Regions from separate parts of the Pantoea sp. X-Soil-TKNS-1280 genome, predicted to be linked through region 1. Evidence: riboswitches for the same ligand, from Rfam matches in the RefSeq annotation. Region 1 holds a riboswitch; each other region holds the start of a gene.
What was found. Region 1 has a riboswitch for thiamine pyrophosphate ahead of thiC (phosphomethylpyrimidine synthase ThiC). Riboswitches for the same ligand answer to the same signal wherever they lie in the genome.
Positions count from the first base shown of each region.

Region 2: it holds a riboswitch for thiamine pyrophosphate, as region 1 does, so the genes downstream of both, AC6I8X_RS22230 (FAD-dependent oxidoreductase) here and thiC (phosphomethylpyrimidine synthase ThiC) in region 1, are expected to answer to the same signal.
Region 3: it holds a riboswitch for thiamine pyrophosphate, as region 1 does, so the genes downstream of both, thiM (hydroxyethylthiazole kinase) here and thiC (phosphomethylpyrimidine synthase ThiC) in region 1, are expected to answer to the same signal.

Region 1 is NZ_AP035962.1:285,608-295,790, forward strand. Features, by position in the region: gene rpoC (DNA-directed RNA polymerase subunit beta') at 1-136, shown strand, start outside; gene AC6I8X_RS01305 (DUF1127 domain-containing protein) at 195-383, opposite strand; gene AC6I8X_RS01310 (aminotransferase-like domain-containing protein) at 558-2,000, shown strand; gene thiE (thiamine phosphate synthase) at 2,024-2,659, opposite strand; gene thiC (phosphomethylpyrimidine synthase ThiC) at 2,656-4,581, opposite strand; TPP riboswitch at 4,661-4,760, opposite strand; gene rsd (sigma D regulator) at 4,846-5,352, opposite strand; gene nudC (NAD(+) diphosphatase) at 5,416-6,189, shown strand; gene hemE (uroporphyrinogen decarboxylase) at 6,229-7,296, shown strand; gene nfi (deoxyribonuclease V) at 7,299-7,967, shown strand; gene AC6I8X_RS01345 (YjaG family protein) at 8,030-8,620, shown strand; gene hupA (nucleoid-associated protein HU-alpha) at 8,809-9,081, shown strand; gene AC6I8X_RS01355 (DUF1481 domain-containing protein) at 9,149-9,817, shown strand; gene purD (phosphoribosylamine--glycine ligase) at 9,854-10,183, opposite strand, start outside.
Region 2 is NZ_AP035963.1:481,806-491,988, forward strand. Features, by position in the region: gene AC6I8X_RS22180 (2,3-butanediol dehydrogenase) at 1-147, shown strand, start outside; gene AC6I8X_RS22185 (sigma-54-dependent Fis family transcriptional regulator) at 179-2,035, opposite strand; gene AC6I8X_RS22190 (LysE family translocator) at 2,177-2,809, shown strand; gene AC6I8X_RS22195 (hypothetical protein) at 2,872-3,324, opposite strand; gene AC6I8X_RS22200 (ABC transporter substrate-binding protein) at 3,498-4,433, opposite strand; gene AC6I8X_RS22205 (ABC transporter permease) at 4,443-5,180, opposite strand; gene AC6I8X_RS22210 (ABC transporter ATP-binding protein) at 5,161-5,880, opposite strand; gene AC6I8X_RS22215 (HesA/MoeB/ThiF family protein) at 5,877-6,845, opposite strand; gene AC6I8X_RS22220 (thiazole synthase) at 6,857-7,615, opposite strand; gene thiS (sulfur carrier protein ThiS) at 7,619-7,816, opposite strand; gene AC6I8X_RS22230 (FAD-dependent oxidoreductase) at 7,800-8,744, opposite strand; TPP riboswitch at 8,872-8,991, opposite strand; gene AC6I8X_RS22235 (pirin family protein) at 9,307-10,032, opposite strand; gene AC6I8X_RS22240 (LysR family transcriptional regulator) at 10,156-10,183, shown strand, end outside.
Region 3 is NZ_AP035962.1:2,836,356-2,846,538, forward strand. Features, by position in the region: gene AC6I8X_RS13140 (mannitol dehydrogenase family protein) at 1-514, shown strand, start outside; gene AC6I8X_RS13145 (GntR family transcriptional regulator) at 582-1,268, shown strand; gene fbaB (class I fructose-bisphosphate aldolase) at 1,311-2,363, opposite strand; gene thiD (bifunctional hydroxymethylpyrimidine kinase/phosphomethylpyrimidine kinase) at 2,512-3,312, opposite strand; gene thiM (hydroxyethylthiazole kinase) at 3,309-4,094, opposite strand; TPP riboswitch at 4,128-4,222, opposite strand; gene AC6I8X_RS13165 (DUF3606 domain-containing protein) at 4,375-4,551, opposite strand; gene chiP (chitoporin ChiP) at 5,078-6,475, shown strand; gene AC6I8X_RS13175 (beta-N-acetylhexosaminidase) at 6,524-9,187, shown strand; gene AC6I8X_RS13180 (hypothetical protein) at 9,525-9,728, shown strand; gene AC6I8X_RS13185 (AEC family transporter) at 9,815-10,183, shown strand, end outside.

The DNA.
Region 1 (10,183 bases):
CGCTTACCATCAGGATCGTATGCGTCGCCGTCAGGTAGGCGAAGTGCAGGTTGCACCGCAGGTTACTGCGGATGAAGCCTCTGCAAGCCTGGCTGAACTGCTGAACGCCGGTCTCGGTGGTAGCGACGACGAGTAATCACTCGATTCGCTAATAAAAAACCCTGCCTCGGCAGGGTTTTTTTTCGTCTGTTTTCTCAGTTCCGGCGGTCTATGTCACCGCGCGTTAAACCGATATCGCGCAGCTGCGTATCGCTTAGGTGCGACAGTATGCGTCGGGTTTCCCGGCGTAAACGCCAGGACTTCACCAGTTGCCGCAGTGCACGCAACATATCCAGCAACGTTATATTGAAGGGTCTTGCCGCACGGTTTTGATCGAATTCCATTATCCTGCCCTCGGTATGATGTCTGAGAAGCATTGTCCGGTTTTCGATCGTTTCAATACAGATTCAAAAAACACATTTATTCAACATACAGATTGCATTGTGATGGATCTGAATGGTAAAAATTAACCTCATCTGTACTGGTTTCTTCCAGCTGAAAATCATGTGAGGCATACGATGACGCGTTACCAGCATTTGGCTTGCCTGCTTTCTGACCGCATTGAGCAGGGGCTGTATCGTAGCGGTGAACGACTGCCGTCGGTGCGTACGCTGAGCATTGAACACGGCGTCAGCATCAGTACCGTTCAGCAGGCCTATCATGTGCTGGAGGAGAAGCAGCTGATTGTGCCGCAGCCGCGTTCCGGTTATTTCGTTGCTACCCGCAAAGCCACGCCGCCTGTTCCGGCAATCACGCGCCCCGCCCAGCGGCCGGTAGAAATCACCCAGTGGGAATCGGTACTGGAGCTGCTCAGTAGCCGCATTGAGGGCGACGTCATTCAGTTAGGCAGCGGTATCCCGGATCTGACACAGCCCACCCTTAAACCGTTATGGAAGATTCACGCTCGCATGGCGCAGAAGCAGGATATTAACCTGCTGAATTATGACTCCCTGTTGGGCGTCGCAGCGCTGCGCGAGCAGGTCGCCCGTCTGACGATCGATAGCGGCTGTCAGCTTACCGCTGACGATATCGTGATCACCACCGGCTGCCATGAAGCGTTATCGGTATCTATCCGTGCTGTTTGCCAGCCTGGTGACATCATTGCGGTGGAATCACCGACTTTCCACGGCACCATGCAGACATTGCGTGGTTTTGGCATCCGCGTGATTGAGATCCCTACCGACTCGGTGACCGGCATCAGCCTCGAAGCGCTGGAGCTGGCGTTTGAACAGTGGCCGATCAAAGCCGTAGTGGTGGTGCCCAATTGTAATAACCCACTGGGTTTTATCATGCCGGAAGCGCGTAAACGTGCGCTGCTGACGCTGGCGCAACGCTTTGATGCCGCAATTATTGAAGACGATGTGTATGGTGAGCTGGCGTGGGAATATCCCCGTCCCATCAGCATTAAATCGCTGGATATGGATGGGCGCGTGCTGTTATGTAGTTCATTTTCCAAAACATTGTCACCGGGCCTGCGTGTCGGCTGGGTTGCGCCAGGGCGCTACCGTGAACGCGTGCTGCATATGAAATATATCAGTACCGGTTCATCGGCCACCGTGACGCAGCATGTGGTGGCGGAGTTTATTCGCCAGGGGCATTACTTGCCGCACCTGCGCCGCATGCGTCAGGTGTATCAACGCAATTACGAGACGTTGAGCTGCTGGGTCCGCCACTATTTTCCCTGTGGCATTTGCGTATCGCGCCCTCAAGGGAGTTTCCTGATGTGGATCGAACTACCTGAAGCCTTTGATGCCGTACGCCTGAATGCTGAACTTCGAGAGTCGAAAATTCAGGTGGCGGTGGGGTCATTGTTTTCGGCCTCAGGTAAGTATCGCAACTGCCTGCGTCTGAATTATGCATTGCCAATCAATGAGGCGACTGAGCAGGCGATCGCGCTGGTGGGAGCGGCGGTCGAACGGGCGATGCTGGCCTGTAGCTCGGAGGCTGAGGCCAGTTGCTGACGCGCCGCTACGCCAGCAGTGTCTTACGCTGTCACTGGGGGTTCCGCCAGCGCCAGCAATTCACGCGTGGCCGCCAGCCAGTCCGGGGCCTGGGTGATGGCACTGACCACCGCGATGCTGCCGACGCCGGTTGCCAAAACTTCAGGCGCGCGTGCCAGCGAGATGCCGCCAATCGCCACGGTTGAAATGCCTTCCAGCCGCGCCAGATGACGTTTCAGCTCGGTAATGCCCTGCGGCTCAGACGGCATCTCTTTGGTCTGCGTGGGGAAGATATGCCCCAGTGCGATATAAGAGGGATGTAGAGCCAGCGCCCGATCCAACTCGGCATCGTCATGGGTGGATAAGCCAAGGCGTAAACCCGCCTGGCGAATAGCATCCAGATCGGCCACATCCAGGTCCTCCTGACCCAGATGCACGCCATAGGCGTTATAGCGAATCGCCAATCTCCAGTAATCATTGATAAATAACCGGGCGCGATATTGTTTACCGAGCGCGATGGCATCGCGCACCGCGTCCTCAACTTCGTGATCCTCGCAATCCTTAATTCGTAGCTGAATGGTGCGTACACCCGCTTCCAGTAAACGGGCAATCCACTCAACACTGTCCACGACCGGATAAAGCCCTAAACGCGGGGCGGTACTGGGAAATGGGGTGGTCATACTTTTTCCTCTTTCAAAGCATCGGCAGCATGATACAGCTCGCCGCCACGGCTACGGAAGGCGTCTGACATCTGTGCCATGCCCACTTCAATCGGCTGGGTTTCAGCCTGCTGACGGGCGGCAAAGTCGCGCACTTCCTGGGTGATTTTCATCGAACAGAATTTTGGACCACACATGGAACAGAAGTGTGCCACTTTACCCGACTCCTGCGGCAGCGTTTCATCGTGGTAGGCGCGGGCGGTGTGAGGATCCAGTGCCAGGTTGAACTGATCTTCCCAGCGAAACTCGAAACGTGCTTTGGACATGGCGTTATCGCGAATTTGCGCGCCAGGATGGCCTTTGGCCAGATCGGCCGCATGGGCGGCGATCTTATAAGTAATCAGCCCTTGTTTTACATCTTCTTTATTCGGTAATCCCAGATGCTCTTTCGGGGTCACGTAGCACAACATCGCGCAGCCGAACCAGCCAATCATCGCGGCACCAATACCAGAGGTGAAATGGTCATAACCGGGGGCGATATCGGTGGTCAGTGGGCCGAGCGTGTAGAACGGGGCTTCGTGGCAATGTTCCAGCTGCTCGGTCATATTGCGGCGAATCATCTGCATCGGCACGTGGCCCGGGCCTTCGATCATCACCTGCACGTCATATTCCCAGGCGATTTTCGTCAGCTCGCCCAGGGTGTGTAGCTCAGCAAATTGCGCTTCATCGTTGGCATCCTGAATCGAACCCGGGCGCAGGCCATCGCCGAGCGACAGCGCAACATCGTAGGCGGCACAGATCTCACAAATCTCGCGGAAGTGCAGATACAGGAAACTCTCCTGGTGATGCGACAGACACCACTTCGCCATAATCGAACCGCCGCGTGACACAATACCGGTCAGGCGTTTTGCCGTCATCGGGACATAACGCAGCAGCACGCCAGCGTGGATGGTGAAGTAGTCTACGCCCTGTTCAGCCTGTTCCAGCAACGTATCGCGGAAAATTTCCCAGTTCAGATCCTCCGCCACGCCGTTCACTTTCTCCAGCGCCTGATAAATCGGTACAGTGCCAATCGGCACCGGGCTGTTGCGCAGAATCCATTCACGCGTTTCATGGATATAGCGGCCGGTGGAAAGGTCCATCACGGTATCGGCACCCCAGCGGGTTGACCACACCAGCTTCTCCACCTCCTCTTCAATTGAGGAGCTGACGGCCGAGTTACCGATATTGGCATTCACCTTCACCAGAAAGTTACGGCCAATGATCATCGGTTCGGATTCGGGATGATTGATATTGGAGGGAATGATGGCTCGCCCGGCGGCAACTTCCTGACGCACAAACTCGGCGGTGATATTGGCAGGCAGATGCGCACCAAAACTGTGCCCCGGATGTTGTTGCAGCAGCACTTCACCACGGATGCGCTCGCGCCCCATGTTTTCGCGCAACGCGATAAACTCCATTTCCGGGGTAATCATGCCCTGGCGTGCATAGTGCAGCTGAGTAACGCAACGACCTGCTTTGGCACGGCGCGGTTGGGGTAAATGTTCAAAACGCAGATGATCCAGCCCTTCATCCGCCAGCCGTTGCTGGGTATAGCTGGAACTGAGTTGGTTGATGGTTTCACTGTCGCCACGCTCAGCAATCCAGCCCGCACGAAGTTTTGCCAGTCCCTGGTGTACATCAATGGTTGCAGACGGGTCGCCATAGGCTCCGGCGGTGTCATACACCGGCACCGGTTCATTCGGTTCGTACTGCGGGTTTTCTTTGCTGCCGCCGGTCAGCGTGGGACTGAGCTGGATCTCACGCATCGGCACGCGAATGTCTTCACGGCTGCCGGTAAGCCAGATGCGCGTTGAATTGGGAAAGGCGGTACCTTGCAGAGAATCGATAAATTCCTGCGCCTGGGCGCGTTGTTCACGACGAGAAGTTTTTGCAACAGACATAGCAATTTTCCTGTAAATGATGGAAGTTGCTTGTCCGGAGTCCGGAAGGAGTAACAGAAACGATGCACGCATCGTACTGATGATGTTTACTCTTGTTCCCTTCGCAGGTACTAACCTGATCAGGTTCCGCGGATCCCGAATTAACGGTCTCAGCCCTATGGGCACTCCGACAAGATGGTGTTTTGCGCTCAAACCACAAAACAAAAAGCCCCTGTAGCATAGAAGGGCTTTTTGCGAATAACAAGTTTTTTACAAATGGGCGATTTAAGCCGGGCGGGCGACAGGACTCTCATTCGCCACCCGTGGGTGCGCCAGCTGATTATCCCACGCCAGACGCACCAGCTTGTCTTCCAGCGTAAAACGCGACTCCAGCACTTCGCCCACTTCAGATAACGCCTGCTGGAAGGTGGTGCAGTTGTCATCGGTGATGGCTTGTTGCAGATGGCCATCATACAACTGCATCATCCGTTCGGTATTGGCTTCCAGCGACGGGTAAAGCTGCGCAGCAGCAATCATCGGGCTATCGCCCTGCATCTCGCTGATAATATGTTCATACACGCTGAAATGACCGGCGGAGAGATAATCCACCAGATTGTGGCAAAAGGCATCCAGCGCCTGCTCATCCAGTGCGCTCAGCGCATCCTTCTTCGGCGTCATGCCAACCAACTGATAATAGGTCACCAGTAACTGACGACGCGCGTGTAGCCATGAATCGACTAATTCGTTGCCGCTGCCTACACGCTCGGTCAGGTCATCTAACTGAGTAAGCATACGAGGCTCCATGTGGGTTATAGTTGTTCATTCTGCGAATAGACGCTAAGGATGACGATTTAAATGCAACGTGAGATCTCAAGCGTAGACGCTGGCTGGTGGATTGTCAGCCATGAACAAAAACTTTGGCTGCCGCAGGGGGAGTTGCCGCATGGCACGGCGCAACAATTTGGCCTGGCAGGCAGCAGCGGTATGGTGATTGGCGAATGGCAGGGCGAAAATGTCTGGCTGGTGCGTGAATCACGACCCGACAACATGGGGTCAGTACGCCAGCTGATTGATGAGGACGTTGGCCTGTTCCAGCTTGCCGGGCGCGGCGTACAACTGGCGGAGTTCTATCGTTCCCACCGCTGGTGCGGCTATTGCGGCCACGAGATGCATTTAAGCAAACGTGAATTCGCCTGCCTGTGCGGCCATTGTCGCGAGCGCTATTACCCGCAAATCGCTCCCTGCATCATTGTCGCCATCCGCCGTGGTGATGAGATTTTGCTGGCAAACCATGCGAAGCATCGCAACAACGTTTATACCGTGCTGGCCGGATTTGTCGAAGTGGGCGAAACCCTCGAACAGGCGGTGGCGCGTGAAGTGATGGAAGAAAGTAATGTACGGGTGAAAAACGTGCGTTATGTGACCTCACAACCGTGGCCGTTCCCCCATTCGCTGATGATGGCGTATATGGCGGAATATGACGGCGGTGATTTGCAACATGACGGCAAAGAGCTGCTGGATGCGGGCTGGTTCCGCTACGATGCCCTGCCATTATTACCCCCGCCCGGCACCGTTGCGCGACGTTTGATTGAAGATACCGTTGCCCAGTGTCGCGCCAGCGCGATGTGAAAATGCTACACTGGCGCCCTGCAAGTGAGAGAGCCAATTATGAGTGAACTGAAGAACGATCGTTATCTGCGTGCCCTGTTACGTCAGCCGGTGGATATCACCCCGGTATGGATGATGCGACAAGCCGGGCGTTATCTGCCGGAATATAAAGCCACTCGTGCCGAGGCCGGTGATTTTATGTCGCTGTGTAAAAATGCTGAGCTGGCGTGCGAAGTCACGTTGCAACCGCTGCGTCGTTACGCGCTGGATGCGGCCATCCTCTTCAGCGATATCCTCACCATCCCCGATGCGATGGGGCTGGGCCTGTATTTTGAAACCGGTGAAGGCCCGCGTTTCTCTCACCCCATCACCTGCCGGGCGGATGTCGATAAACTGCCGGTGCCCGACCCGGAGCAGGAGCTGGGCTACGTGATGAATGCCGTGCGCACCATCCGCCGCAACCTGAAAGGTGAAGTGCCGCTGATCGGCTTTTCCGGCAGCCCGTGGACGCTGGCGACCTATATGGTCGAAGGCGGTAGCAGCAAGGCGTTCACCAAAATCAAAAAGATGATGTACGCCGAGCCGCAGACGCTGCATATGTTGCTGGATAAACTGGCAGACAGCGTGATCCTCTATCTGAACGCGCAGATCAAAGCGGGTGCCCAGTCGATCATGGTATTCGACACCTGGGGTGGCGTGCTGACCGGCCGTGACTACCGTGAATTTTCGCTTTACTACATGCACAAGATTGTCGATAGCGTGCTGCATGAAAACGAAGGTCGCCGCGTGCCAATCACCCTGTTCACTAAAGGTGGCGGGCAGTGGCTGGAAGCGATGGCAGAAACCGGTTGCGATGCGCTGGGGCTGGACTGGACCACGGATATTGCGGATGCGCGTCGTCGCGTTGGTCATAAAGTGGCGTTGCAAGGCAATATGGATCCGTCCATGCTGTATGCGCCTCCGGCCCGTATTGAGCAGGAAGTAGCGGGCATTCTTGAAGGATTTGGTGCCGGGGAAGGCCACGTCTTCAACCTGGGACACGGTATCCATCAGGATGTGCCGCCGGAGCACGCCGGTGCCTTTGTTGAGGCGGTGCATCGTCTGTCCCGTCCTTACCATCAGGGTTAACCATGGATTTAGCGGCGCTACGCAGGGAACAGCAACAGCGTGCGGCTGATGTGGTGCGGCAGGACGATTTTGAGGTGCTGCCGCCCCGCTGGATTGCCGGTGCCGATGTGGGCTTTGAACAGGGCGGTGCGGTCACACGCGCCGCGCTGGTGATTCTGGAGTACCCCTCGTTACAGCTGGTGGAGCATCAGATTGCCCGCATCAGTACCACCATGCCGTATATCCCCGGTTTTCTCTCCTTTCGCGAAGTGCCCGCCCTGCTGGCGGCCTGGCAGCAACTCACTCATCAGCCCGATCTGTTATTTGTCGATGGTCACGGTATCTCGCATCCGCGTCGCCTCGGCGTTGCCGCGCATTTCGGCTTGCTGGTGGATGTGCCCACCATCGGCGTGGCGAAGCGGCGTTTATGCGGGCATGTTGAGGCGCTGGAAGAGGCTCCAGGCAGCCGTCAGCCATTGATGGATAAGGATGAGCAGATCGGCTGGGTGTGGCGTAGCAAGGCGCGCTGCAATCCGCTGTTTATTTCCACCGGCCATCGCGTCAGCACCGATAGCGCCCTGCAATGGGTGGAAAACTGTACCGCGGGCTATCGTTTACCTGAGCCGACGCGCTGGGCGGATGCGGTTGCTTCCGGTCGTCCGGCCTTTCTGCGCAGGCAAAATGCGCGTTGACGCTGTTTGCGCGCGGCTTTTGCGGTACACTGCCGCCAGCTAAATTATTGAGAGCAAGTTTGATGTTACAGAACCCCGTCCATTTACGTCTGGCGAAGCTGGAAAGCTGGCAGCACGTCACCTTTATGGCCTGTCTGTGTGAACGCATGTTCCCCAACTACTGGGCCTTCTGTCAGCAGACCGAATTCGCAGATCCGCAGCTTTATCGCCGCATGCTCGATCTCGTCTGGGAAAGCCTGACGGTCAAAGACGCCAAAATCAATTTCGACAGCCAGCTGGAGAAACTGGAAGCGGCAATCCCTAATGGTGATGATTTCGACATCTACGGTGTGCATCCGGCGATTGATGCCTGTGTGGCATTGAGCGAAGTCCTGCATGCGCAGCTGAGTGGGGAAACCCTTGAGCATGCCATTGAGGTCAGCCGGACGTCGATCACTACCGTGGCGATTCTCGAAATGACCCAGGCTGGACGCGAAATGAGCGATGAAGAGCTGCGCGAAAACCAGGCAATTATTGACGAATGGGATCTGCAGTGGGAGATTTTTCGCCTGCTGGCAGAGTGCGAAGAGCGCGACCTTGAACTCATTAAAGGGTTACGTTCTGACCTGCGCGAAGCGGGAATCAGTAACATCGGTATAATTTTTCAGCAATAAGGCGAGAAAACGTGACTTCAGGCCCGAATTAGCGCGCCTGGAGGCTTCACATCAGCCCCCTGTCTGGTCTACATTTGGGGGGCTGAAAATTGTGGCTATCGGTGCGTGCAGGCTGAAGAGTGCCAGAATATGGCTTTTCCCTCGCACTCGTTGCTTAGCAAGCGATAAATACACTTTAAGGATAACTTATGAACAAGACTCAACTGATTGATGTGATCGCGGAAAAAGCAGACCTGTCAAAAACCCAGGCTAAAACTGCACTGGAATCTACTCTGGCTGCGATCACTGAGTCTCTGAAAGATGGTGATGCTGTACAACTGGTTGGTTTTGGTACTTTTAAAGTGAACCACCGCGCTGAGCGTACCGGTCGCAACCCGCAGACTGGCAAAGAGATCAAAATCGCTGCGGCAAACGTACCGGCGTTCGTCTCTGGTAAAGCGCTGAAAGACGCTGTTAAATAAGTTTCCGCGACGCGGTATAGCTTTAAAAGAGGGGCGGCATCGCCCCTTTTTGTTGCCGGAGCCTGCCATGCTGAACCTTTTACATCAGCGCGTCTGCGCTCTGTTATGTGGTGCCCTCCTGGTAGGGTGCAGCTCCACCCCTGATCTTCCTGCCTTTACTGCCAGCGGCTACCTTGCCGACCGTGGCGTAGTGCGTATCTGGCGCAAAAACAGCGACCATCAGTCAATTCATATGCGTACCGTCTTCATCCCCTTTGATGGTGATGCGATGGAGACCACCGATTACAGCTGGCTGAACAACAATCTCACCAACGTGGAACGACAGGTCACGGGCAAACAACCGGATACCGTCACGTTGCGTTTCGATCAGCAAGGCAATCTCAATTTTATGCAGCGGCAACTGGCCGGGCGACGTGAAGCCGTCAGCAGCGACAGCGTGGAACTGTACCGCTTCGATGCACAGCGGATGCTACAGCAGAGCAATGCGTTGCTGGATGGACGTGTGTTGCTGAGCCAGGGGCACTGGCTGGGCGGGATTCAGGTACGAACCTGCGAAGGTAAAGTCATTAATGCGCCTTTCGATAGCAGCATGGTGGCAGCCCTGACCCAGCAACAGCAGCGCGATCCCTCGGTGTCATTGATGGTGGCATGGCTGGAAGCGCCGGAAGGGGTACAGTTGCTTCATATCACCCCAACGGATGAATGCAGCTGGCAACCAAAAGAGAGCGATTTCTGACGGGAATGAAGAAGGGGCACTGAGTGCCCCTTGTGATTATTTGCGGTTGATGGCGCGATAGCCGATATCGTAGCGACAGAAACTGCCATCCCACGAGATAGGCTTAGCCAGCGCATAAGCACGCTGCTGCGCGGCAGCGACATCTTCACCCAGCGCGGTGACACACAGTACGCGTCCGCCATTGGTGACCACCAGATCATCTTTGAGGGTGGTACCTGCGTGGAACACCTTACCATCTGCAACTTCTTCCAGCGGCAGACCATGAATCTGGTCACCGGTGTTGTAGTCACCCGGATAACCGCCAGCCGCCAGCACCACACCCAGCGATGGACGTGGATCCCATTGTGAGGTCTGCTGATCCAGTTT
Region 2 (10,183 bases), on a different replicon from region 1:
GTGATGGAGTTGATGGTGCAGGGTTATTTCCAGGCGGACAAACTGGTGACCAAACGCATCGAACTGGCCGATCTGGTCGAGCAGGGTTTTGAGGCGCTGGTGAAAGAAAAACAGCAGGTCAAAATTCTGGTACGTCCACCACAGTGATATTAATCGGGCCAGCCAGGCTGGCCCGCCTTTAATGCCGCTCCGGCAGCTGAATTGCGTATCTTTGCAAACGTCGGTACAACGTCATGCGGCTGATGCCGAGCTGGCGTGCGGCTTCACTCATATTCCAATGCACTGCGCGGAGCTGCTGAATCAGTTGCCCCGCCTCGCTTTGCGTCTGATCGGGCTGCTGTGCCACCGCCTGAAGGGTATCGGGCAAGTCGCCCGGCAGAATGATCCCTGCCTCACACATCGCCAGTGCATACTGCAACGCATGATTTAACTCGCGCAGGTTACCCGGCCAGCGGTGATTGACCAGCTGATGACGCGCGCGATCGCTGAGTTGTGCCCGCTCCGCCAGCAGCGTATCAATCAGCCAGTTAATATCCGTACGTTCCCGCAGCGGCGGCAACATGATGCAGGCCCCCTGGAGACGATAGAGCAAATCTTCACGGAACAACCCCTGGGCCACACGCTGCGCCAGCGCATGGTGCGAAGCGGAGATCACGCGGATATCCACCTTCTGCGGCTGACGTGCACCAATCGGCAGCACTTCCTGCTCGGCCAGCACTCGCAGCAGACGCGTCTGCATCTCCAGCGGCATATCCCCTATTTCATCGAGGAACAGTGTGCCGCCATGCGCCGCCTGAATCAGCCCGCTGCGCGCTTTGCTACCCGCACCAGAAAAACTTCCCGGCAGATGGCCAAACAACTCGCTTTCAATCAGGCTGGCCGGAATTGCCGCGCAGTTCACCGCGATAAAGGGACCGTGGCGGCGGGTGCTGGCCTGATGAAAAGCACGGGCAAAATACTCTTTCCCACTGCCGGTCTCCCCCTGCACCAGCAAATGCAGCGGGGCGTCCACCAGACGCGTTGCGCGACGTAATTGCTGCGCCAGTTGCGCATCACCACCGGTTAACGCCGCCAGTTCAGGCGCTATCGTGACATTCTTCGTCGCAGGGGAGGATGCGACAACCCGTGCTGGCGCGAGGGTGTGCGCATAGAAACGTTGTTGCCCGTGGATATCGTCCAGTTGCTGCGTTTGCAACAGTTGCTCCAGTGAAAGATCAAACAGCGCTGAAACCGATGATCCTGCGGGCAATTGTCCGGCACCCAGCCAGCGTCGGGCTGCTGGATTCAACCCTACCAGTTGCCCGTTACCGTCAAACGCCAGTAAGAATTCTGGCTGCACATCCGCCCATGCCGGATTACGGCTGAGTTTCAGCACCCAATCGTGACGATGACGATGCAACAACCAGGCGTTCTCGATTTGCTGCGCCTGCTGCCGCGCCAGCTGCATCACCAGATGCTGGCTGGCACGCGGTTGAGGGGAAGAAAGCGCGGAAATATCCAGCACCGCCTGGAGTTGGCCCTGTGAATCGAACAGCGGCACCGCGCTACAGGTCAGCGGAATGTGGGTGGCATCAAAATGTTCTGCCTGATGGATGGTGATGGCTTCCCCGGTCGCGAGGGCGGTGCCGACGGCGCAGGTGCCGGAAAGCGCTTCTGACCACTGCGCACCCAGGAACAATCCGGCGCGACGCAAGCTGATTTCTGCGTTGGCATCGCCAAGATAATCCACCGCCACACCCTGCGCATCGGCCAGCAGTAAAATGTAACCGGCAGGCGCAATCTGTTGATACAACTTTTCCAGGCCATGCTGTGCCACAAAGCGCAGCTCTTCCAGTTGCTGACGATGCTCACGCAGCTGATGGGCGGGTAAGATACGTGCTTCCTGCATCCGACTGGGATCGAGACCGTGCCGGGTAACGCAGCGCAACCAGGAGGCCTGCACCGTATTATCCTGCGGATTTAGCACATTGGCGGCGGTCGCTTTTTCGACGCTGCTAACCACATTGGCGATATGCTCGCGCTGGCTCAGATTCACAGTCCCTCTCCTTCCTGGTGCCTTGGTTAAGTGGAATCACAGCATAGCGAATTAACACCTAATTAACAGATCCGGCATGGAAAAATGTCGCGTCTGACGATATAACCCTAAATCTGGACTTATTCGGCCACAGAGGAAATTATGGCGCTTTCTCACGAACTGATTTTGATCTACACCACCTATTTTGTTGCCACGGCCAGCCCCGGTCCGAGCAACATGGCGATTATGGGTACGGCGATGAAGCAAGGGCGCGGTTCTGCGCTGGCACTGGCGGGTGGGGTGATTGGCGGTTCGATGCTATGGGCGTTGCTGGCAGCCTGCGGCGTTCTTACCGTTCTGGCAACCTTTGCTCAACTGCTGGTGGTATTAAAAATCGGTGGTGGCCTGTATCTGTTGTGGCTGGCGAGTAAAGCAGGCAGATCGGCCTTGCGTAAACCAGATGCACCGGAATTTGCGCAGCACAGTGGCACGCCTGCGCAGTACGGCAGAATGTTTCGCCAGGGTTTGCTGATGCATGTGGGCAATCCAAAAGCGATTCTGACCTGGGTAGCAATTATGTCAGTGGCGCTGAAGCCAGAAGCGGCTGCATCAACCCTGCCGATGATCATCGCCGGGTGCGCTGGAATTTGCGTGTTGGTTTTCTGTGGATACGCGCTGCTGTTTTCCACCGCGCCGATGGCGACGTTCTATCGCAAAATCAGACGCGGACTGGATGCGCTGCTGGCCTGTTGCTTTGCCATTGCCGGGCTAAAATTAGTCTTCAGCCGTCACTGAGTCGCATTTCGTAGCGGCGCGATACATTGCGCCGCTACGACGTCCTGCTAACTTTGCTGCAATCAGGAATTATCAGGTTTGCTCGCTGCTGTTTCGCTAAACGCCGGTTTCTGTTTGCTGACCGAATAAACCACGTTTTTCGCGCTGTTCGGGTCCGTCGTCACGTCAACAGACTGAATGGTCACTCGGCCAAAGCCAAACAGCGTCTGAACGTAGCCACCCACCTTATGTTTACCCGCCGCAACATGAACCTGCTTTTCTTCACCTTTCGTCAGCAGACCCGCATCCTGGCCATCCACCGTTACATAGATGGCAGAGCCGTCATCGGTACGCGTGACTTCGTGAGTGATATTGATTACCGTCGGGCCTTGATCAAACGGCGATGCCATGTTGTTGTTCTCAATCGGAGCCGGGGTGGCAGCGGTGACAGCAGCCGTAGTATCAGCAGCATGACGGGCACAACCGGTAAGCAATGTTGCGGCCATCAGGCCAGCCAGCGTGTAACGTGAGAGCATCGTGACGAAAAACCTTTTTCTGAAAGATAAAGGCGTATTTTAACGCGCGGCTATCAGTGATGACAGTCACACAATTCCAGTATTATCTGAATTCCGCCCCCGTTCAGCCCCTGCGCCGCACGCAATGCAAAAAAGGCGGCGATTTTACCGCCGCCTGGGGAGTCAGCAACAGGTTATTGCAACGAATACCTTGCCATCGGAGCCACCTGCTGGATTAAGCCATTGGCTTTCATATATGCAGCAAAAGCCTGATAGCGTTGCGTATCGAGCATTGCGCTATGGCTGGCGAAATACGGCAACGTTGCCTGCCACGCCTGATGATTAAGCGGTGTGTTCAGCTCAGGATATTGCTTAATAAAGGCCTGCCAGGCCTGTTGCGGATGGGCACGCAGCCAGGCGACACCGGCATCCAGACCGCGTAAAAAGGCTGGAATGCGTTTGTCCTGCGCCGCCGTTTTCTGGTTTGCCAGGATGATCAATTCGTCGTAAACCGGGACACCAAAATCTTCCGGCTTAAATACCACCGGATTCGCGCCCTTATTTTTCAGGTCGAGCAACTCATAGTTGCGATACACCGTCATCGCCCCATCAATTTTGTGCGTCAGTAGCGCAGACTCCGCATCCATATTCAGGTTAATCAGTTTGACTGAGTCCACATCAACACCCTGGGATTTCAGCATGTTACGAATTGCCACATCTTCAAAGCCCGGAATGGCATAACCGAGCGATTTCCCGGCAAAATCCTTCAGCGAGTGAATGTCCGGAGACACCGTGGTCAGGGTATTCAGCGGCTGATTGATCAACGTACCCACGCGGATGACCGGCACGTCTTTATCCACCAGCGTGTACAGCTGCGGTTGATAGCTGATAGCAAGATCAGCCTTGCCCGCCGCCAGCAGCAAGGGTACGGAGGCCGAATCAGCGGGGGCGATCATCTCCACATCCAGCCCTTCTTTTTTAAACGCGCCGCTGTATTGCGCGGCAAAAATGGCCGCATGGTTAGGGTTCACAAACCAATCGAGCAGCAGACGAACCTTTTCATTGGCCTGGGCGACGCTGGTGGTTGCCAGCAACAGCAAGGCGGTGACCGCAGTACGTAGGGTGTTCAAAGTGCATCCTTAGGTTAAGTGCCAGAGAGTTTTCTTGCGTATCAGGGCGACGCTACCGGACAGCAACAACGCCAGAATCAGTAACAACAACAACGCGGCAAAGCTGGTGGCGGTTTCCAGCCGGGCATTGGACTGCATCATCAGGTAGCCCAGTCCTTCGCTCGCGCCAACCCATTCGCCAATCACCACACCAATCGGTGCCAGCACCACCGCCATCTGCAGGCCGGAAAAGAACTGCGGCAGCGCGGCCGGCCAGCGTACCTGCCAGAAGAGACGAAGACGCGATGAGTTGAGGGTCTGTGCCAGCTCCAGCCAGCCCGGCGGAGTGCGACACAGGCCGTCAAACAGCGACAGACACAGCGGGAAGAACAGGATCAACGCCGCCACCACGACTTTGGACGCGATGCCAAACCCCAGCCACAGCACCAGCAGCGGGGCCAGCGCAAACACCGGAATCGCCTGGCTGGCAGTGACCAGCGGAAATAACAAACGGCGCAATGTCGTGCTGGCGGCCATCAGCACTGCCAATACCACCCCCGCACCGACGCCCAGCAGCAACGCCAGCACAATCTCCGCCAGCGTGTACAGCATGTGATGCCATAACAGTTGACGGTGTACCCACAGGGCTTCCAGCACCGCCTCAGGTGAAGGCAGCAGAAATTTGGGCACACCGCTGCGCAGCGCCAGCAACCAGCCGCACAGCAACACTGCCAGCAGATAAACGGCGCTAAACAGATTCTTTTTCATCTTGATTCAGTCGGGTAAAAAGATGGCCCTGCGCCAGCAACAGGCCGGGATCGTCAATCGGACGAGGTACCTGCCCGTCTGGCACCGACCAGCGTTCAATATGCAACGGCTGCCCACTGAGCAGCAGAATGTCATCGGCCATGCGGCAGGCTTCCAGCGGATCGTGCGTCACCAGCAGCACGGTTTTGCCTTGTAACAGGGTCGCGGTCAGGGTTTGCAAGCTGAGTTTGGTCATCACGTCGAGGGTGGCAAAAGGTTCATCCATCAGCACCACATCCCGTTGCGCGTAAAGGGTGCGAGCCAAAGCCACACGCTGACGCATGCCGCCCGACAGGGTATCAGGACGGGCATTGGCGACCTGTGCCAGTTTCACCTGCTCCAGCAGATGCCGTGCCCGCTCCGGTTCGGGTTTGTCGCCTTTCAGACGCGCCGCCAGCATCACGTTGTCCAGCACCGATAACCACGGAAAGAGCAAATCCTGTTGCCCCATCCAGGCCACACTGGCCGCAACGCCACTGATGCGCCCCTGCTGTGGCTGGAGCAAGCCCGCCACCAGCCGCAGCAGCGTGCTTTTACCGATACCACTGCGTCCCAGCATCACCGTGGTTTTACCGCCACGCAGCCGCAGATTCATCTGCTGGCACAACGGCTGTGCTCCCCAGCTAAAGCCAAGATCGTGCAGCGTGATATCCTGGCTCATGATCGATTCGCTGCCAGAATGGCCAGCTGCGCACAACCGCGCTGCGCCAGCGTCGTGGCGGCCTGCGCCGCACGAATACCGCTGGCGCAAACCAGCACAATGCGTTGGCCTTGCGGGGGTTGCCATGCGTCAAGCTGTTGCGGCAGGATACGCTGCGCCCATGCCGCCACACTGACTGGTGCTTCTTCGCGGCTGCGCAGTTCTACTATGCAGTCCTCCGCCGTGAGTAGCTGCGTATCAATAAACGGCACCCAGGGTTGATCCGGCTCCGCAGCACGATCAAAACGGAACTGGCGAAAGTGCCAGTGCACAAAATCACAGTTCACCAGACAACCGAGCGGTGAAGGTTCCAGGCCAAGCAATACGCTCAGCGCCATTTGCGCCTGCATCGCGCCCAGTGTCGCCACTGCTGGCCCCATCACCCCGGCGGTATTGCAGTTCGCGCCGCTGGTGGGTAACTGCGGGAACACCGCACGATAGCTGGGGGCTGCGCCGCAAAATCCCCCCACATAGCCCTGACGCCCCAGGACCGAAGCGCTGATCAGCGGTATCCCCGCCGGATAACAGGCATCCGATAACTGATAAGTGACGGCAAAGTTATCTGCCGCATCGATAACCAGATCGATGTTGCTAAGTGCCTGCTGCACATTGCTGGCCGTCAGCGGCTGCGGCACCGGTTCCACCTGCACCTGTGGATTTCGCCGCAGCAGCGCACGCTGGGCGCTGGCGACTTTCGATTGCTGCACATCCTGCATATCAAACAACGTCTGCCGATGCAGATTATGCAGCGCCACCGTATCGTCGTCATACAAGCGGATAAAACCCACGCCCGCGCCCACCAGCAGCGGCAGCAGCGTCGAACCCAATCCACCTGCTCCCACCACCAGCACCCGCGCCCCGGCCAGTCGCTGCTGACCCTGCTCACCAATCTCCGGCAACATCGTCTGACGTTGATAGCGATCCATAGGGACTCTCCTCAGCAAAGATTCGCCAGACCAAAAACCGGGGTCGAAGGCACCGCCATATCGCGTTTTTCCATCAACCCGCCGTCGCGCGCCGCTTTCCCGGCCTCAATGGCCTGGCGGAACGCCGTCGCCATCAGCACCGGATCGCCCGCTTTTGCCACCGCGGTATTCAGCAAAACGGCATCAAAACCCAGCTCCATCGCCTGCGCTGCCTGTGATGGTGCACCAATGCCCGCGTCAATAATCAGCGGGATGTCGGTAAACCAGGCACGCATCGCCCGCAAACCATCAATATTGCGCAGCCCCTGACCGGAACCGATAGGCGCGCCCCACGGCATCAGCACTTCGCAGCCTGCTTCCAGCAGTTTTTCGCCGACAATCAGGTCTTCCGTGGTATAGGGGAAGACCTGGAAACCCTCGGCGCACAGAATGCGCGCCGCTTCTACCAGCGCAAAAGGATCCGGTTGCAGCGTATCGGCATGGCCGATCACCTCCAGCTTGATCCACGGCGTGTTAAATAATTCCCGCGCCATATGCGCGGTGGTCACCGCCTCCTGCACCGTATGGCAACCGGCGGTATTCGGCAGCACGCGCCTATCCAGCTGCGCCAGCAATTCACGAAATGCCGCACCGGCGACGCCTTCACGCCGCAGGCTGACGGTGATGATTTCACTGCCCGAGGCGACAATCGCCTGTTGCAGAATCGCCGGGGAGGGATAACCTGCCGTGCCCAGTAAAAAACGTGATTGTGGTTCAAAGTCGTAAAACATGATTTAGCCTCCCTGCATCGGTGATAACACTTCCAGCTGACATCCTTCTTCCAGCAGCTGGCTGTCGTACTGTGTTCTGGGCACAAACATGCCGTTAAACGCCGTGGCGACGCAGGCAGCATCAATGTGCTGCTCACGTAGCAACTCGCTCAGGGTGCTGGCGGCAGTCAGCACCTGGCGACCATTAAGCTGAATTTTCATAACGATGTTCCTCAGACAGACGCTGCATCAGCTGTTCCGCCATCAGCGGTGCCAGCAGGAAACCATGGCGATACATGCCGTTCAGATAAAAAGTGTCATTTTGATAGTGGATTTCCGGCAGGTTGGCCGGATACGCCGGGCGCAGACCGCTGGCGTTTTCGATAATGCGGGCTTCGGCTAACGCCGGATGAAGGGTATAAGCCGCACTGAGGAGTTCCATCATGGCACGTGCGCTGATGGCGCTGGCATCATGGCTCTCCACCATAGTGGCACCGAGCATAAAATGGCCGCCACGGCGGGGCACCAGATAGCAGGGAAAACGCGGATGCAGCAGACGAATCGGGCGTGAGAACTGCACCTCATCGCTGTGCAAAATCAGCATTTCACCGCGTACCGCGCGCAGACGCGGCAGCTCAGAGGCAGCGTGGATGCCTCGGCAATCAATCACTTGCCCGGAGGCTTTGCCGCTGTGAAACGTCACCCCACGCTGCTGTAATTTTTCACGCATCTCAGCCAGCGCCAGACGCGGATCAAGATGGGCTTCCTGGGAGAAAAATAAACCCCGCGCGAAACGACCGGCCAGTGCCGGTTCCACTGCGGCCGGGTCCACCCATTGATGCTGTTCCGTCATGCGGGCAAAACGGTTCAGCTCCTGGCTATCACGCATGGGTGCCACCACCAGCGTACCCTGATGTTCGACGCTGCTGACCCGTTGCTGCCACCACGCGGCGGCATGCTGACCAAGATCAATCACCGCACGCGGCGCACTTTCGGCTTCACACCAGGGCGCAAGCATACCGCCCGCGAACCAGGATGCCGGAGTACGGCTTGCATCGACAATCACTTCGATCTGCTCACCGCGTTCCGCTAACAGGGTAGCCACGCACAGGCCCGTCACACCGCCGCCAATCACCGACCAGCGACTCATAACGGACATTCTGGAAAAGAAACAGGAAATTGCATATCGGCCTCTCAGTCATTGCACTGAGACCCGGATACAGGAGAAGGGAAATAGCATACGTTGCACGAAAACGCCCCGCTGCCAGACAGCCTGCGATGCAGGTTGTCAGTCTTCCTACGCCAGTATCAACTGGGTCAGGTTCAAAGGGTCGCTAAGCCGCGCAATGCGCTTTTAGCCTCTCAGTCTCTCTGGCGAGACTCCCCCGACGCGTCTATTTGTATTGTAGTCGTCTGACTTCGTCAAGCATCAGCACCGCAACAAAGCCTAACCTTTCAAAATCTCCTGTTTCAGCATCATGCGCTTTTCTCCACGATTGCCTGGTATGCTCTCAAGATCTGGATTAATAGAAACAACGTCTGGCAGGAAAATTATGTGTGCTGATTCAGTGATTTCCGCCATCCTGGTGTGCGTATTTGGCGTGATTATTTTGTGGTGTGTCTTACGCCCGTGAAAGGGCAGGAAGTCGCGGGGATGGTAATGGGTTTGCTGCTACCACTAAAGGGAGGCACTCAGGCCTCCCCTTCTCTGCTTAACGCTGTGGGTGATTCACTTCCAGCGGACGCAGGTCAAACAACAGCACTTCCGCGTCTTTACCGTTGGCGAATTGCAGCGCGGTTTCGTTACGCACACGCGCACCGTCACCTTCGTTGAACACCACACCGTTCACCTCAATGCTGCCGCGTGCCACATGGATGTAGGCGTAGCGATCGGCATCCAGCGTAAAGGTCTGCTGTTCTGCACCGGTAAACAATCCGGCATAGATACGGATGTCCTGACGCACGCTCAGTGAACCTTCATCACCCTGCGGGGAAACAATCAGACGCAGCTGACCACGTTTGTCGTTTTCCGCCACCGATACCTGCTGGTAACCTGGCTGCGTGCCGCGTTCTGCCGGAACGATCCAGATTTGCAGGAAGTGGACGTTGTCCGCTTTCGAGTGGTTAAACTCGCTGTGCGTTACGCCGCTACCGGCACTCATCAGCTGCACATCACCGGGGACAATCACCGAACCGGTGCCCATGGAATCTTTATGCTCCAGCGCACCTTCCAGCACATAGGAGATGATTTCCATGTTGCTGTGCGGGTGGGCACCAAAACCCCGTCCCGGCGCAACACGGTCATCGTTAATCACCAGCAAATCGGAGAAACCGGTTTGTTTCGGATCCCAGTAGTTGGCAAAAGAAAACGTGTGGCGTGAGTTCAACCAGCCGTGGTCACCGAGGCCGCGCTGGGCTGACAGTCTTTGTTCAATCATGATCTGCTCCTCAAATTTGTTGGCGGAAGACAATATTGCTTCCTGATGTGACTCAGTATACGTAAACTGAATCGCCCAACAATGTGTTGCATTGACAATGACCGTCACCAATAAGTGGACAATATGCAGATAGACGACCTCCGCATTTATG
Region 3 (10,183 bases), 1.8 Mb from region 1:
TCGCAGCGCCGCCCGCGCGTTGATGATGCAGGATCAGGCTCCCACCTTGCGTACCCAGGGGGTGGATCTGGCGGCCTATGCCGATTCGCTGATTGCTCGCTACGAAAACCGCGCGATCAAGCATCGCACCTATCAGATCGCCACCGATGGCACGCAAAAGCTACCGCAGCGCATGCTGGACAGTGTGCGCTGGCATTTGCAAAACGGTTCAGGCTGCGATTTTCTGTTGCTGGGGGTGGCGGGCTGGATGCGTTATGTCAGCGGTGTGGATGAACACGGCCAGCCGATTGAGATTCGCGACCCATTGAAAGATGAGCTGGCGCGCATTGTGGCGTCGAGCGAAGAAGGTGCACCTCGTGTTCGCGCCTTACTGGGATTGAAAGCGGTATTCGGTGAGGACTTACTGCATCATGCCGGCTTCGTGGCACGCGTCACCGAACTCTATCAGCAATTGTGTGCCGCTGGTGCTCGCGCCACAGTGCATGCCCTCACCCGGGCTGCAACAAACTTGTAGCGCAGAGGCAGCGTGCTGATTAGACTGCTCCCTTATAACCTCCATAATTCGATACGGATATTGCTGCATGTCGATTGTCTATACCATAACCACCAGCGAACCCGTAAATCAGCAGATTTACCGCTATCTGCGTCGGGATATCGTTACCTGCGCCATCCATCCCGGCTCGCTGCTGTCGGAAAAAGAGGTTTCAGCGCGCTTTAATGTCTCACGCCAGCCAGTGCGTGAAGCCTTTATCAAACTGGCTGAGGCTGGACTGGTACAGGTATTACCGCAACGCGGCACTTTTGTACGCAAGATTTCCGCCCAGCGTGTCGCTGATGGCCGGTTTATCCGTGAGGCGGTGGAAATCGCCGTGGTGCGCCGTGCGGCGCAGGAAATCGCGCCAGAGGCGCTGATGGCGCTGGAACATAATCTTCAGCTGCAGCGTTTAGCGGCCGAACGCCATGACAGCCAGTCATTCCTCTCCCTCGATGATGAGTTTCACCGCCTGATTGCGGAAGGCATCAACTGCCTGCTGGCATGGGAAACGGTGGAGAACATTAAAGCCACCATGGACCGGGTCCGGTTTCTGACACTGAGCGAAGTTTCCCCACCGGAAAGCCTGATTCAGCAGCATGAAGAGATTTATGCGGCGCTGAAAGCGCATGATGTTGAGGCTGCCGAGTCTGCGATGCGTCGTCATTTGCAGGAAATGATTCTGACCATTACGCCGATTGCGGAACGGAATAGCGAGTGGTTTGAAGCGCCTTGAATCAGTGCCCTCTCCCGTTTACGGGAGGGGCACTACTGCACACTATGCAATCGTTACATCTTTGGATAAATACACATCCTGCACCGCGTTAATCAGTTCCACGCCCTCTTTCAGCGATTTCTTAAACGCTTTGCGTCCCAGGATCAGCCCCATACCGCCCGCACGTTTGTTAATCACCGCCGTACGCACTGACTCGGCCACATCGGTCGCCCCGGCGGCTGCTCCGCCAGAGTTAATCAACCCGGCGCGCCCCATATAGCAGTTCGCCAGTTGATAACGCACCAGGTCAATCGGGTTTTCCGTGGTCAGCTTGCTGTAGACACGCTCATCGGTGTGACCAAAGTTGACAGCGGTGTAGCCCCCGTTATTTTCCGCCATTTTCTGCTTCACAATATCCGCACCAATGGTCGCCGCAAGATGGTTGGCCTGGCCGGTTAAATCGGCACTGGCATGATAATCCACACCATCTTTCTTAAAGCCGTTATTGCGCAGATAAGCCCACAGCACCGTCACCATGCCCAGCTCATGCGCGCGTTCAAACGCAACAGAAATCTCTTCAATCTGTCGCCGAGACTGCTCAGAGCCGAAATAGATAGTGGCACCGACCGCGATGGCCCCCATATTGAACGCCTGCTCCACGCTGGCGTACAGGGTCTGATCGTACTGGGTTGGATAGCTCAGCGTCTCGTTATGGTTCAGTTTCACCATAAAGGGAATCTTGTGTGCGTAACGGCGTGCAACCGAAGCCAGCACGCCATAGGTCGAAGCGACACAGTTGCAGCCCGCTTCAATCGCCAGCTCCACGATATTTTTCGGATCGAAGTAGTGCGGGTTGGCAGCAAACGAAGCCCCCGCCGAGTGCTCAACGCCCTGATCAACCGGCAGAATCGACAGATAGCCCGTGCCCGCCAGTCGGCCAGTGTTGTACAAGGTTTGCATATTACGTAACACGACTGGAGAACGATTGTTGTCCGTCATTACGCGATCAACATAATCCGCGCCCGGTAAATAAAGGCTTTCCGCTGGAATGGTCATGCAGCGATGTTGAAGAAGACTGTCCGCTTCTTTGCCCAATAACTGAACGATGTCCGTCATGCTGACTCCTGAATAAATGGCTGGATTGGAACCGACACCTGCCGATTCGCCCCCAACAGCCTGGACCCAAATCCGCCAGGCTGGCAAATTGCTGACTCCATTTTTCAGACAGATGCGCAGGCAAAAAACGGCAATCCGGCGTTACGCCCTACCACCAGCGATGGAAATGGTGCACCGGCCCAATACCTTTGCCGACCTCTAGCGAATCCGCCTGCAACAGCGCCTGTTGCAGCCACGCTTTGGCTTCCGCCACCGTGGCTGACCAACTGTCATGCCGTGGACGCAGTGCCGCCAGCGCCGCTGACAACGAACAGCCGGTGCCATGCGTGTTGCGGGTATTGACGCGAGGTGCGGTAAAGCGCTGGCGTCCGCTGCGAGTGATCAGCCAGTCCGGGCTTTCCGCATCACTCAGATGTCCTCCCTTCATCAGTACCGCTTCACACCCGAGATCGAGCAACGCATCGCCCTGCTGGAGCATGGTGGCTTCATCCTGCGCCATGCTCCGTCCAAGCAACGCCGCCGCTTCCGGTAAATTTGGCGTAATCAGGGAAACCTGCGGCAGTAGCAGTTCACGGATACTGTCGATGGCATCAGGTGACAACAACGCGTCGCCGCTTTTGGCAATCATCACCGTATCCAGCACCACAAACGACAGGCTGGCACGCTTCAGCTTCGCAGCGACGATTTCCACTACCGCCGTTTCCGCCAGCATGCCGATTTTAGCGCTGTCAATACGCACATCATCGAGTACCGAATCCAGTTGTGCACCGACAAATTCCGGATCGATGCGATACACCGATTGCACGCCACAGGTATTCTGCGCCACCAGAGCGGTGATCACGCTGGTGCCGTAAGCGCCGAGTGCCGAAAAGGCTTTAAGATCGGCCTGAATTCCCGCGCCACCGCTCGGATCGGTGCCCGCAATGGTTAATGCATTGATGCGCTTCATGGCGTCACCTCCAGCGTCCACAGTTCATCGAGGAAGGCGGCCACAAAGCTCCCTGGTCCCTGCACCTGACGCGCAGCCCTTTCCCCCGCCAGCGACATCACGCGACAGGCGGCAGCCACATGTTGCAGGCGCTCACCCGGCAGGCTGGCAAAGCCCGCCACCACTGCCGATAGTGCGCAACCGGTGCCCACCACCCGCGTCATTAATGGGCTGCCGCCGGGAATTGCCAGGATGTTGTGACCGTCAGTAACATAATCCACTTCGCCAGTGACCGCGACGATGCTGTGATAATCACGCGCCAGTTGCTGTGCGGCACTGATTGCCGCGTCGGCCTGATGCAGGCTATCCACACCACGCCCGCCTGCCGCCTGATTCGCCAGCGCCAGGATTTCTGAGGCATTGCCACGAATAGCCGCGGGTTGCTGGCTTAGCAGCTGCTGACAAAATTCGGTGCGAAACGTTAACGCGCCGACCGCTACCGGATCGAGCGTCCAGGGCGTCCCCGCCCGGTTGGCTGCGGAGACGGCTGCCTGCATCGCATCACGACGATCGCGTGTCAGGGTACCAACATTGATCAGCAACGCATCGGCGAAACCACTGAACTGTGCGGCTTCATCAGCATCGATCACCATGGCAGGTGAAGCGCGTAGCGCCAGCAGGACATTCGCGGTAAAGGTTTGTACAACGTCATTGGTCATGCAATGCACCAGCGGCATATGCTGACGGAGTAACTGAAGAGATTGCGCGAGTTGCGCTGTGGAGAGAAGGTCAGGCTGTTTCATAAGGCTCCCAACCGGCGATCAAGAAGGCGAATGCGGTCAGGCATCTGACTTCCCTACGCTGGCATTATCCAGATCAGGTCAGCGGGTTTATCTCAGCCCCGTTTAGGAGGGCACCCCGAGTCATTGATATATATAAATATATTACACAGCAATTTCTGCGATGTGAGCCATGATCATAAGTGACTTAGCCATTGCTGTAAACCTCAGATTAGCCCCTCATATGGACAGAAAATCCGCATAAAAAACCCCGCAGAGCGGGGTTTCCAGGCTGAATGGACACCTACTTACCGAGATATTGCTTAACTTTCTGCGTATCCTTACCCACGTTTGCGACTGCGGTTCGTAATTGTGCGACAGAAACATCCAGGGTTTTAGTCCAATATTCGACTTCCCAGGTTTCACTGAGACGAATAACGCGTTTGTCTTCAGGTTGTCTTTTCTTCAAAGCATCAGTCATTTTACAGCTCCTGAGGTTAAATTAAGTGGCATAACGCCCCCTTCAGATCAGCAGCCAGAAGTGTGCTGGCTATCGGCGAAAATCCTAGGCAAAATCCTCATCAAGATCAAGGTATAGAAACTACACCAAAGTACAACAAGCCGTAATTATCATCGATAAGAAAATTTTTATCTTTGGATTCATGAACTCCCTGCTTTGTAAAGAATACACTTCGCCCGTCACCTTTTAGCCTGTCCTGTTTCGCAATGTCATTACCCTCGCCCGCCTGCTGGTTTCATGCAGGGATTCCTCACGATAAGAACATCCTCCCCCTGACCTGAAACATCTTAATTTAATTAAATATCATATAGATAACATCAACCATCCTGTCTAAACCTGAGATCCTGTGTTTTGCGTGCCACGTCATAATTTGCAAAAAATGCTATTGATAATTCGCGTCGCGAAAAATAACATCACACCACTTGTTACATGAGGTAACAGTTTCACCAAACATCATCACCAAAGGAATTATCACGGAGGATTTACCATGAACCGGACTCTTCGCACGCCACTGGCTGCTGCTATTGCTTCCATCCTGACTGTTACGGCATTGATTCCCTGCACACCCGCACTGGCGGCAGGCTTTGTTGATGACGCCTCTCTTACCGGTTCGCTCTTCTACTGGCAACGCCAGCGCGATCGTAAAGAGATGGATCCGCAGCATGGCAAGTACGGCCAGTATGATGCCAACCTGCACCATGCTTCTGCCAATGCCAGCCTGGACTTCTCTTCCGGCTATCTGGCGAATTTTATTGGTCTCGATCTCTCCGCTTTCGGTGCGCTGGAATTAACCCATGGTGGCCCCGCCGCCCCCAATGAAATCGGCTTCAGCGATGCCCGCACACGCTGGGATGAAAAATGGACCGGTGATAAGAGTGGCGCCAGCCTGTACAAGGCTGCACTGAAAACCAAATGGCAGGATAACTGGCTGCGTGCTGGTTATTTGCAACCAACCGGCCAGACGCTGCTGGCACCGCACTGGAGCTTCCTGCCAGGCACCTATCGCGGCGTCGAAGCGGGAACCACCTTCGACTTTGCAGATACCGGCGCGCTTTCCTTCTCCTGGATGTGGGCAGATCAGTACAAAGCCCCGTGGTATCAGCACATGTACAACTTCCGCAAAGCGGACGGCAAAACGGGGATTCCGTGGCTGCAATCCTTCGGCGCGAAGTATGACTTCAAAAACGATTTCATCCTGGAAGGCGCATATGGTCAGGCGGCAGATTACATGGATCAGTATTTTGCCAAAGCCTCATATCAGCTGCCGCTGGCCGGGTCACCGCTACGCACCAGCTATCAATTTTACGGGGCCAAAGATCGCGAAAGCGGCGGCACCAGCAATATCAACCATGTCTATGACGGTTTAGCCTGGCTGCAGGCCATGACGCTGGGCTACACACTGGGCGCTTTTGATTTCCGTCTCGAAGGGACCTGGGTCAAAGCCGAAGGCAATCAGGGCTTTTTCCTGCAACGCATGACGCCTTCCTATGCCAGTTCCAATGGCCGCATGGATGTGTGGTGGGATTCGCGTTCAGACTGGAACGCCAATGGCGAGAAAGCATTGTTTGCCGGAGTCATGGTCGATCTCGGCCACTGGCAATTGCCGGGCTGGCAGGCGGGTGGATCTTATGCCTATGGCTGGGATGCAAAACCCTCAACAAATCCCATCTACAACCAGCAACAACGCCTGACGGAATCTGCGTGGAGTCTCGACCTGGTTTATACCCTGCAGGAAACGCGCGCCAAAGGTACTCAGTTCAAACTGCATTACACCCAGTATGACAACCACAGCAACCTGCCCAGCTACAGCGGTGGCTACGGCAATATTTTCCAGGACGAGAAAGACATCAAATTTATGGTCATCGCGCCCTTTACCCTTTTTTGACCCTGAGCTGGCAGGAGCCAGAATTCATCCGCGCATAAGGATAACAGCATGAAAAAATTGAAATTAAGCCTTCTGGCATTGAGCGTTATCGCGCTCGGTGCCTGTAAATCGGTACCACAAAACCAGCAAGCGATCGTGGATCAAATCAGTCAGTTTGGTGTGCAGTACCAGGTAACCGACAATCAGGCCGCCAGCCATGGCGTAGATTGCGCCCAACTTGGCGCTGACTGGGCTTCCTGCAATCGGGCCACCATCAAGCTAACCAACCATGGCCCGGCCATCACCAGCAACAACTGGGCGATTTACATGAGCAACGTGCATGAGACCCTGCGCGTCGATAACGACCAGTTTAAAATGACACATGTCGTCGGCGATTTGACCCGCCTGGAACCGACAGATAAATTCACCGGCTTTGCTGCGGGAACCACCGTAGAGATCCCCATCGTTAATGAATACTGGCAGCTGTTTATCACCGATGTGATGCCGCGCTGGTACGTCACCGCAGAAGGGGCATCGCCAAAAATTATCAGCAGCACCGACACGGAAAATTTAACTGACTTCGTCCAGCCGTTTGGCAATCAATGGAAGCGCGTGGCTGACGATAAAAACGTGCTGATGCAACCCGACAGCCGTTTCGCCAAAAATGCTGATATCAAATTGCTGCCGGCAACGACGTTGCGTGGACAAATTACCCCCACTCCACGTTCGGTCAACATCCATGCAGCTGATGTCGATCTGAGTAAGGGTGTGGTGTTGCATCTCGATGCTTTGCCAGCCAACCAGGCTCAGGCAGTAGAGCAACGTTTCGCCATGCTGGGTATCCAACCGAATCTGAAAGGCTACGGCATCAAAACCCGTATTGACTCAGGCAAGTTCCACGGCGAAGAGGCGGTATCGGGTGCTTACCAGCTACGCATTACCCCTCGTGGTACCGATATCGTTGGCTATGATGCGGCTGGCGCATACTACGGCCTGATGTCGTTGCTCTCGCTGGTCCCGGCCGAGGGCAAACCCATTATCGCCACGCTGGAAGCGCAGGATGCACCGCGTTTTGCCTATCGCGGGGCTTTCCTGGATGTGGCACGTAACTTCCACAGCAAACAGGCGGTGTTGCGGATGCTGGACCAAATGGCCGCATGGAAGATGAACAAATTCCACTTCCATCTTAGCGACGATGAAGGCTGGCGCATCGAAATCCCCGGTCTGCCGGAACTGACCAATGTCGGGAGCAAACGCTGTCACGACCTGAGCGAACAACAATGCCTGGTGCCGCAGCTAGGTTCCGGTCCGTTCAGCGATAATCATGGTAGTGGGTATTTCAGCCGCACCGATTATATTGAGATCCTGAAGTATGCTCAGGCACGCAATATTGAAGTGATTCCGGAAATCGATATGCCTGCCCACGCCCGTGCTGCCGTCATCTCGATGGAAGCACGCTATAACCGGCTGATGGCAGCAGGCAAAACGCACGCGGCCAGCGAATTCCGCCTGATTGATCCCACCGACACTTCCACTACCACCTCGGTACAACTGTACGATCGTACCAGCTACCTCAACCCCTGCCTCGACTCCTCACAACGTTTTGTTGACAAGGTGATAGGTGAAATTCAACGCATGCACCGTGAAGCAGGTCAACCGCTGACGACCTGGCACTTTGGTGGCGACGAAGCGAAAAACATTCGTCTTGGCGCAGGCTACACCGATATAAAAAATCCTGAGGCAGGTAAAGGCATTCTCGATCAGCGCCAGCAAGACAAGCCCTGGGCTAAATCACAGGTCTGCCAGGCATTGGTGAAATCCGGCAAAGTGAAGGACCTGGAACATTTGCCAAGCCACTTTGCGCTGGAAGTCAGCCAGTTGGTCAAAGCGCACGGCATACCGGTGATGCAGGCATGGCAGGATGGTCTGAAAGATGCCAGCAACGCTCATGCTTTCGCCACCTCACGCACGCGCGTTAACTTCTGGGACACTTTGTACTGGGGCGGATTCGACAGCGCCAATGACTGGACACAAAAAGATTACGATGTGGTGATCTCCAATCCGGATTACGTCTACATGGACTTCCCCTATGAGGTTAATCCGCTGGAACGCGGCTATTACTGGGGGACGCGTTTTAGTGATGAGCGCAAAATGTTCAGCTTTGCACCGGATAACCTGCCGCAAAATGCTGAGACCTCAGTTGATCGCGATGGCAATCCTTTCGCCACGACGTCGGACAAGCCGTGGGGTGGTGCATATGGCCTCTCTGCCCAGTTGTGGAGCGAAACCGTGCGTACCGATCAGCAGATGGAATATATGATTTTTCCGCGTCTGTTAGCGGTTGCGGAACGTGGCTGGCATCGCGCCAGTTGGGAGCTGGATTATCAGCAGGGTCGCAGCTATAAGGGCGGTGAAACCCACCATGTCAACCAGGCACAGCTCACTGGCGACTGGCAGCGTTTTGCCAATCTGCTGGGCCAGCGCGAACTGGGCAAACTGGATAAAGCCGGTGTTCATTACCGTCTCCCAGTCCCTGGCGCGCGCATCAATGCTGGCAGGCTGGAAATGAACATCGCCCTGCCCGGTCTGCCGCTGCAATACAGTCTGGATAATGGCAACAGCTGGATTGGCTATCATCCGCAGGCACAACCGACCATTGCCGCAGGCGATAAGGTGATGGTGCGTAGCCTGAGTCTGGATGGAAAAAGGGCGAGTCGCAGCGAAAGCCTGTAATCGAATAAATTGCGCTGGATCATTTCTCATCACTGACGCTCCAAATCGTCATAACTGATTCAGCGCAAATAACATCCCGGATGTTGAACGGCAAAAAAGGAGGTGGCACAACAAATAACTCAAAATAGTTATTGGCGTTAATAAAATAAGACCGGGTAAATCAAATTATATTGCGCGCAGGCTGAGTCCCCTGCGCGCTTTTTTATTTGAAATTAATAAATAATTTCAAAATGAGAGCAACATCACTGTTGCTTGATTAATATCAAACTATGAGCGAGTAAAAAACGGCCTAATTTCATTCCGGACCTGAAGAATATAATTAAATCCGGCAGACACCATGAAATTAAGATTACTCAGTTTTATTCCGCACGCGCATAAATGGCGCAATATTCAGATCTCACGTAAAGGCGCAGTTTCTCCCTCTGGTCGTCACTACCATTCCACACATGTCCAGGCACATTGCAAAGGATGTGGTGAACGCATTCACCGGGTCTATTACCGGGATATCAGCGATGCAGAGGCACGCCGCTGGTTAGGATAATCAGGCAGATATCAGCGGATCATATGTTGCAGAGATGTTATGGCATGGTAATCTCCCCATATTAACCTCTTGCCAATATCACCGCTATGCCTGATCTATTAACCACATTAAGTCACCAGATTTACCCCTCGGCCCCATTATTTATTCTTATTTTTCTCGGTTATTGCCTGACGCGTTTTGGCAAATGGCCCGCCAGTATCAGTGAAGGGATGAACCGTTTTGTGTTCAATGTGGCCCTGCCCTGCATGCTGTTTGATGTAATGAGTGATTTCTACAAAAGCCCGCCGGTGGATTTTCGTCTGCTGCTGGCATTTTTTGGCAGCTGTCTGCTGGTATTTATTGCCGGGCGCGTGATCGCAGCAAAAGTGTTCCAGCTGGAAAGCATTGCCGGGTCGGTGTTTGCGCTGGGTGGTATTTTTTCCAACAACGTGATGCTGGGCATTCCCATCGCCACG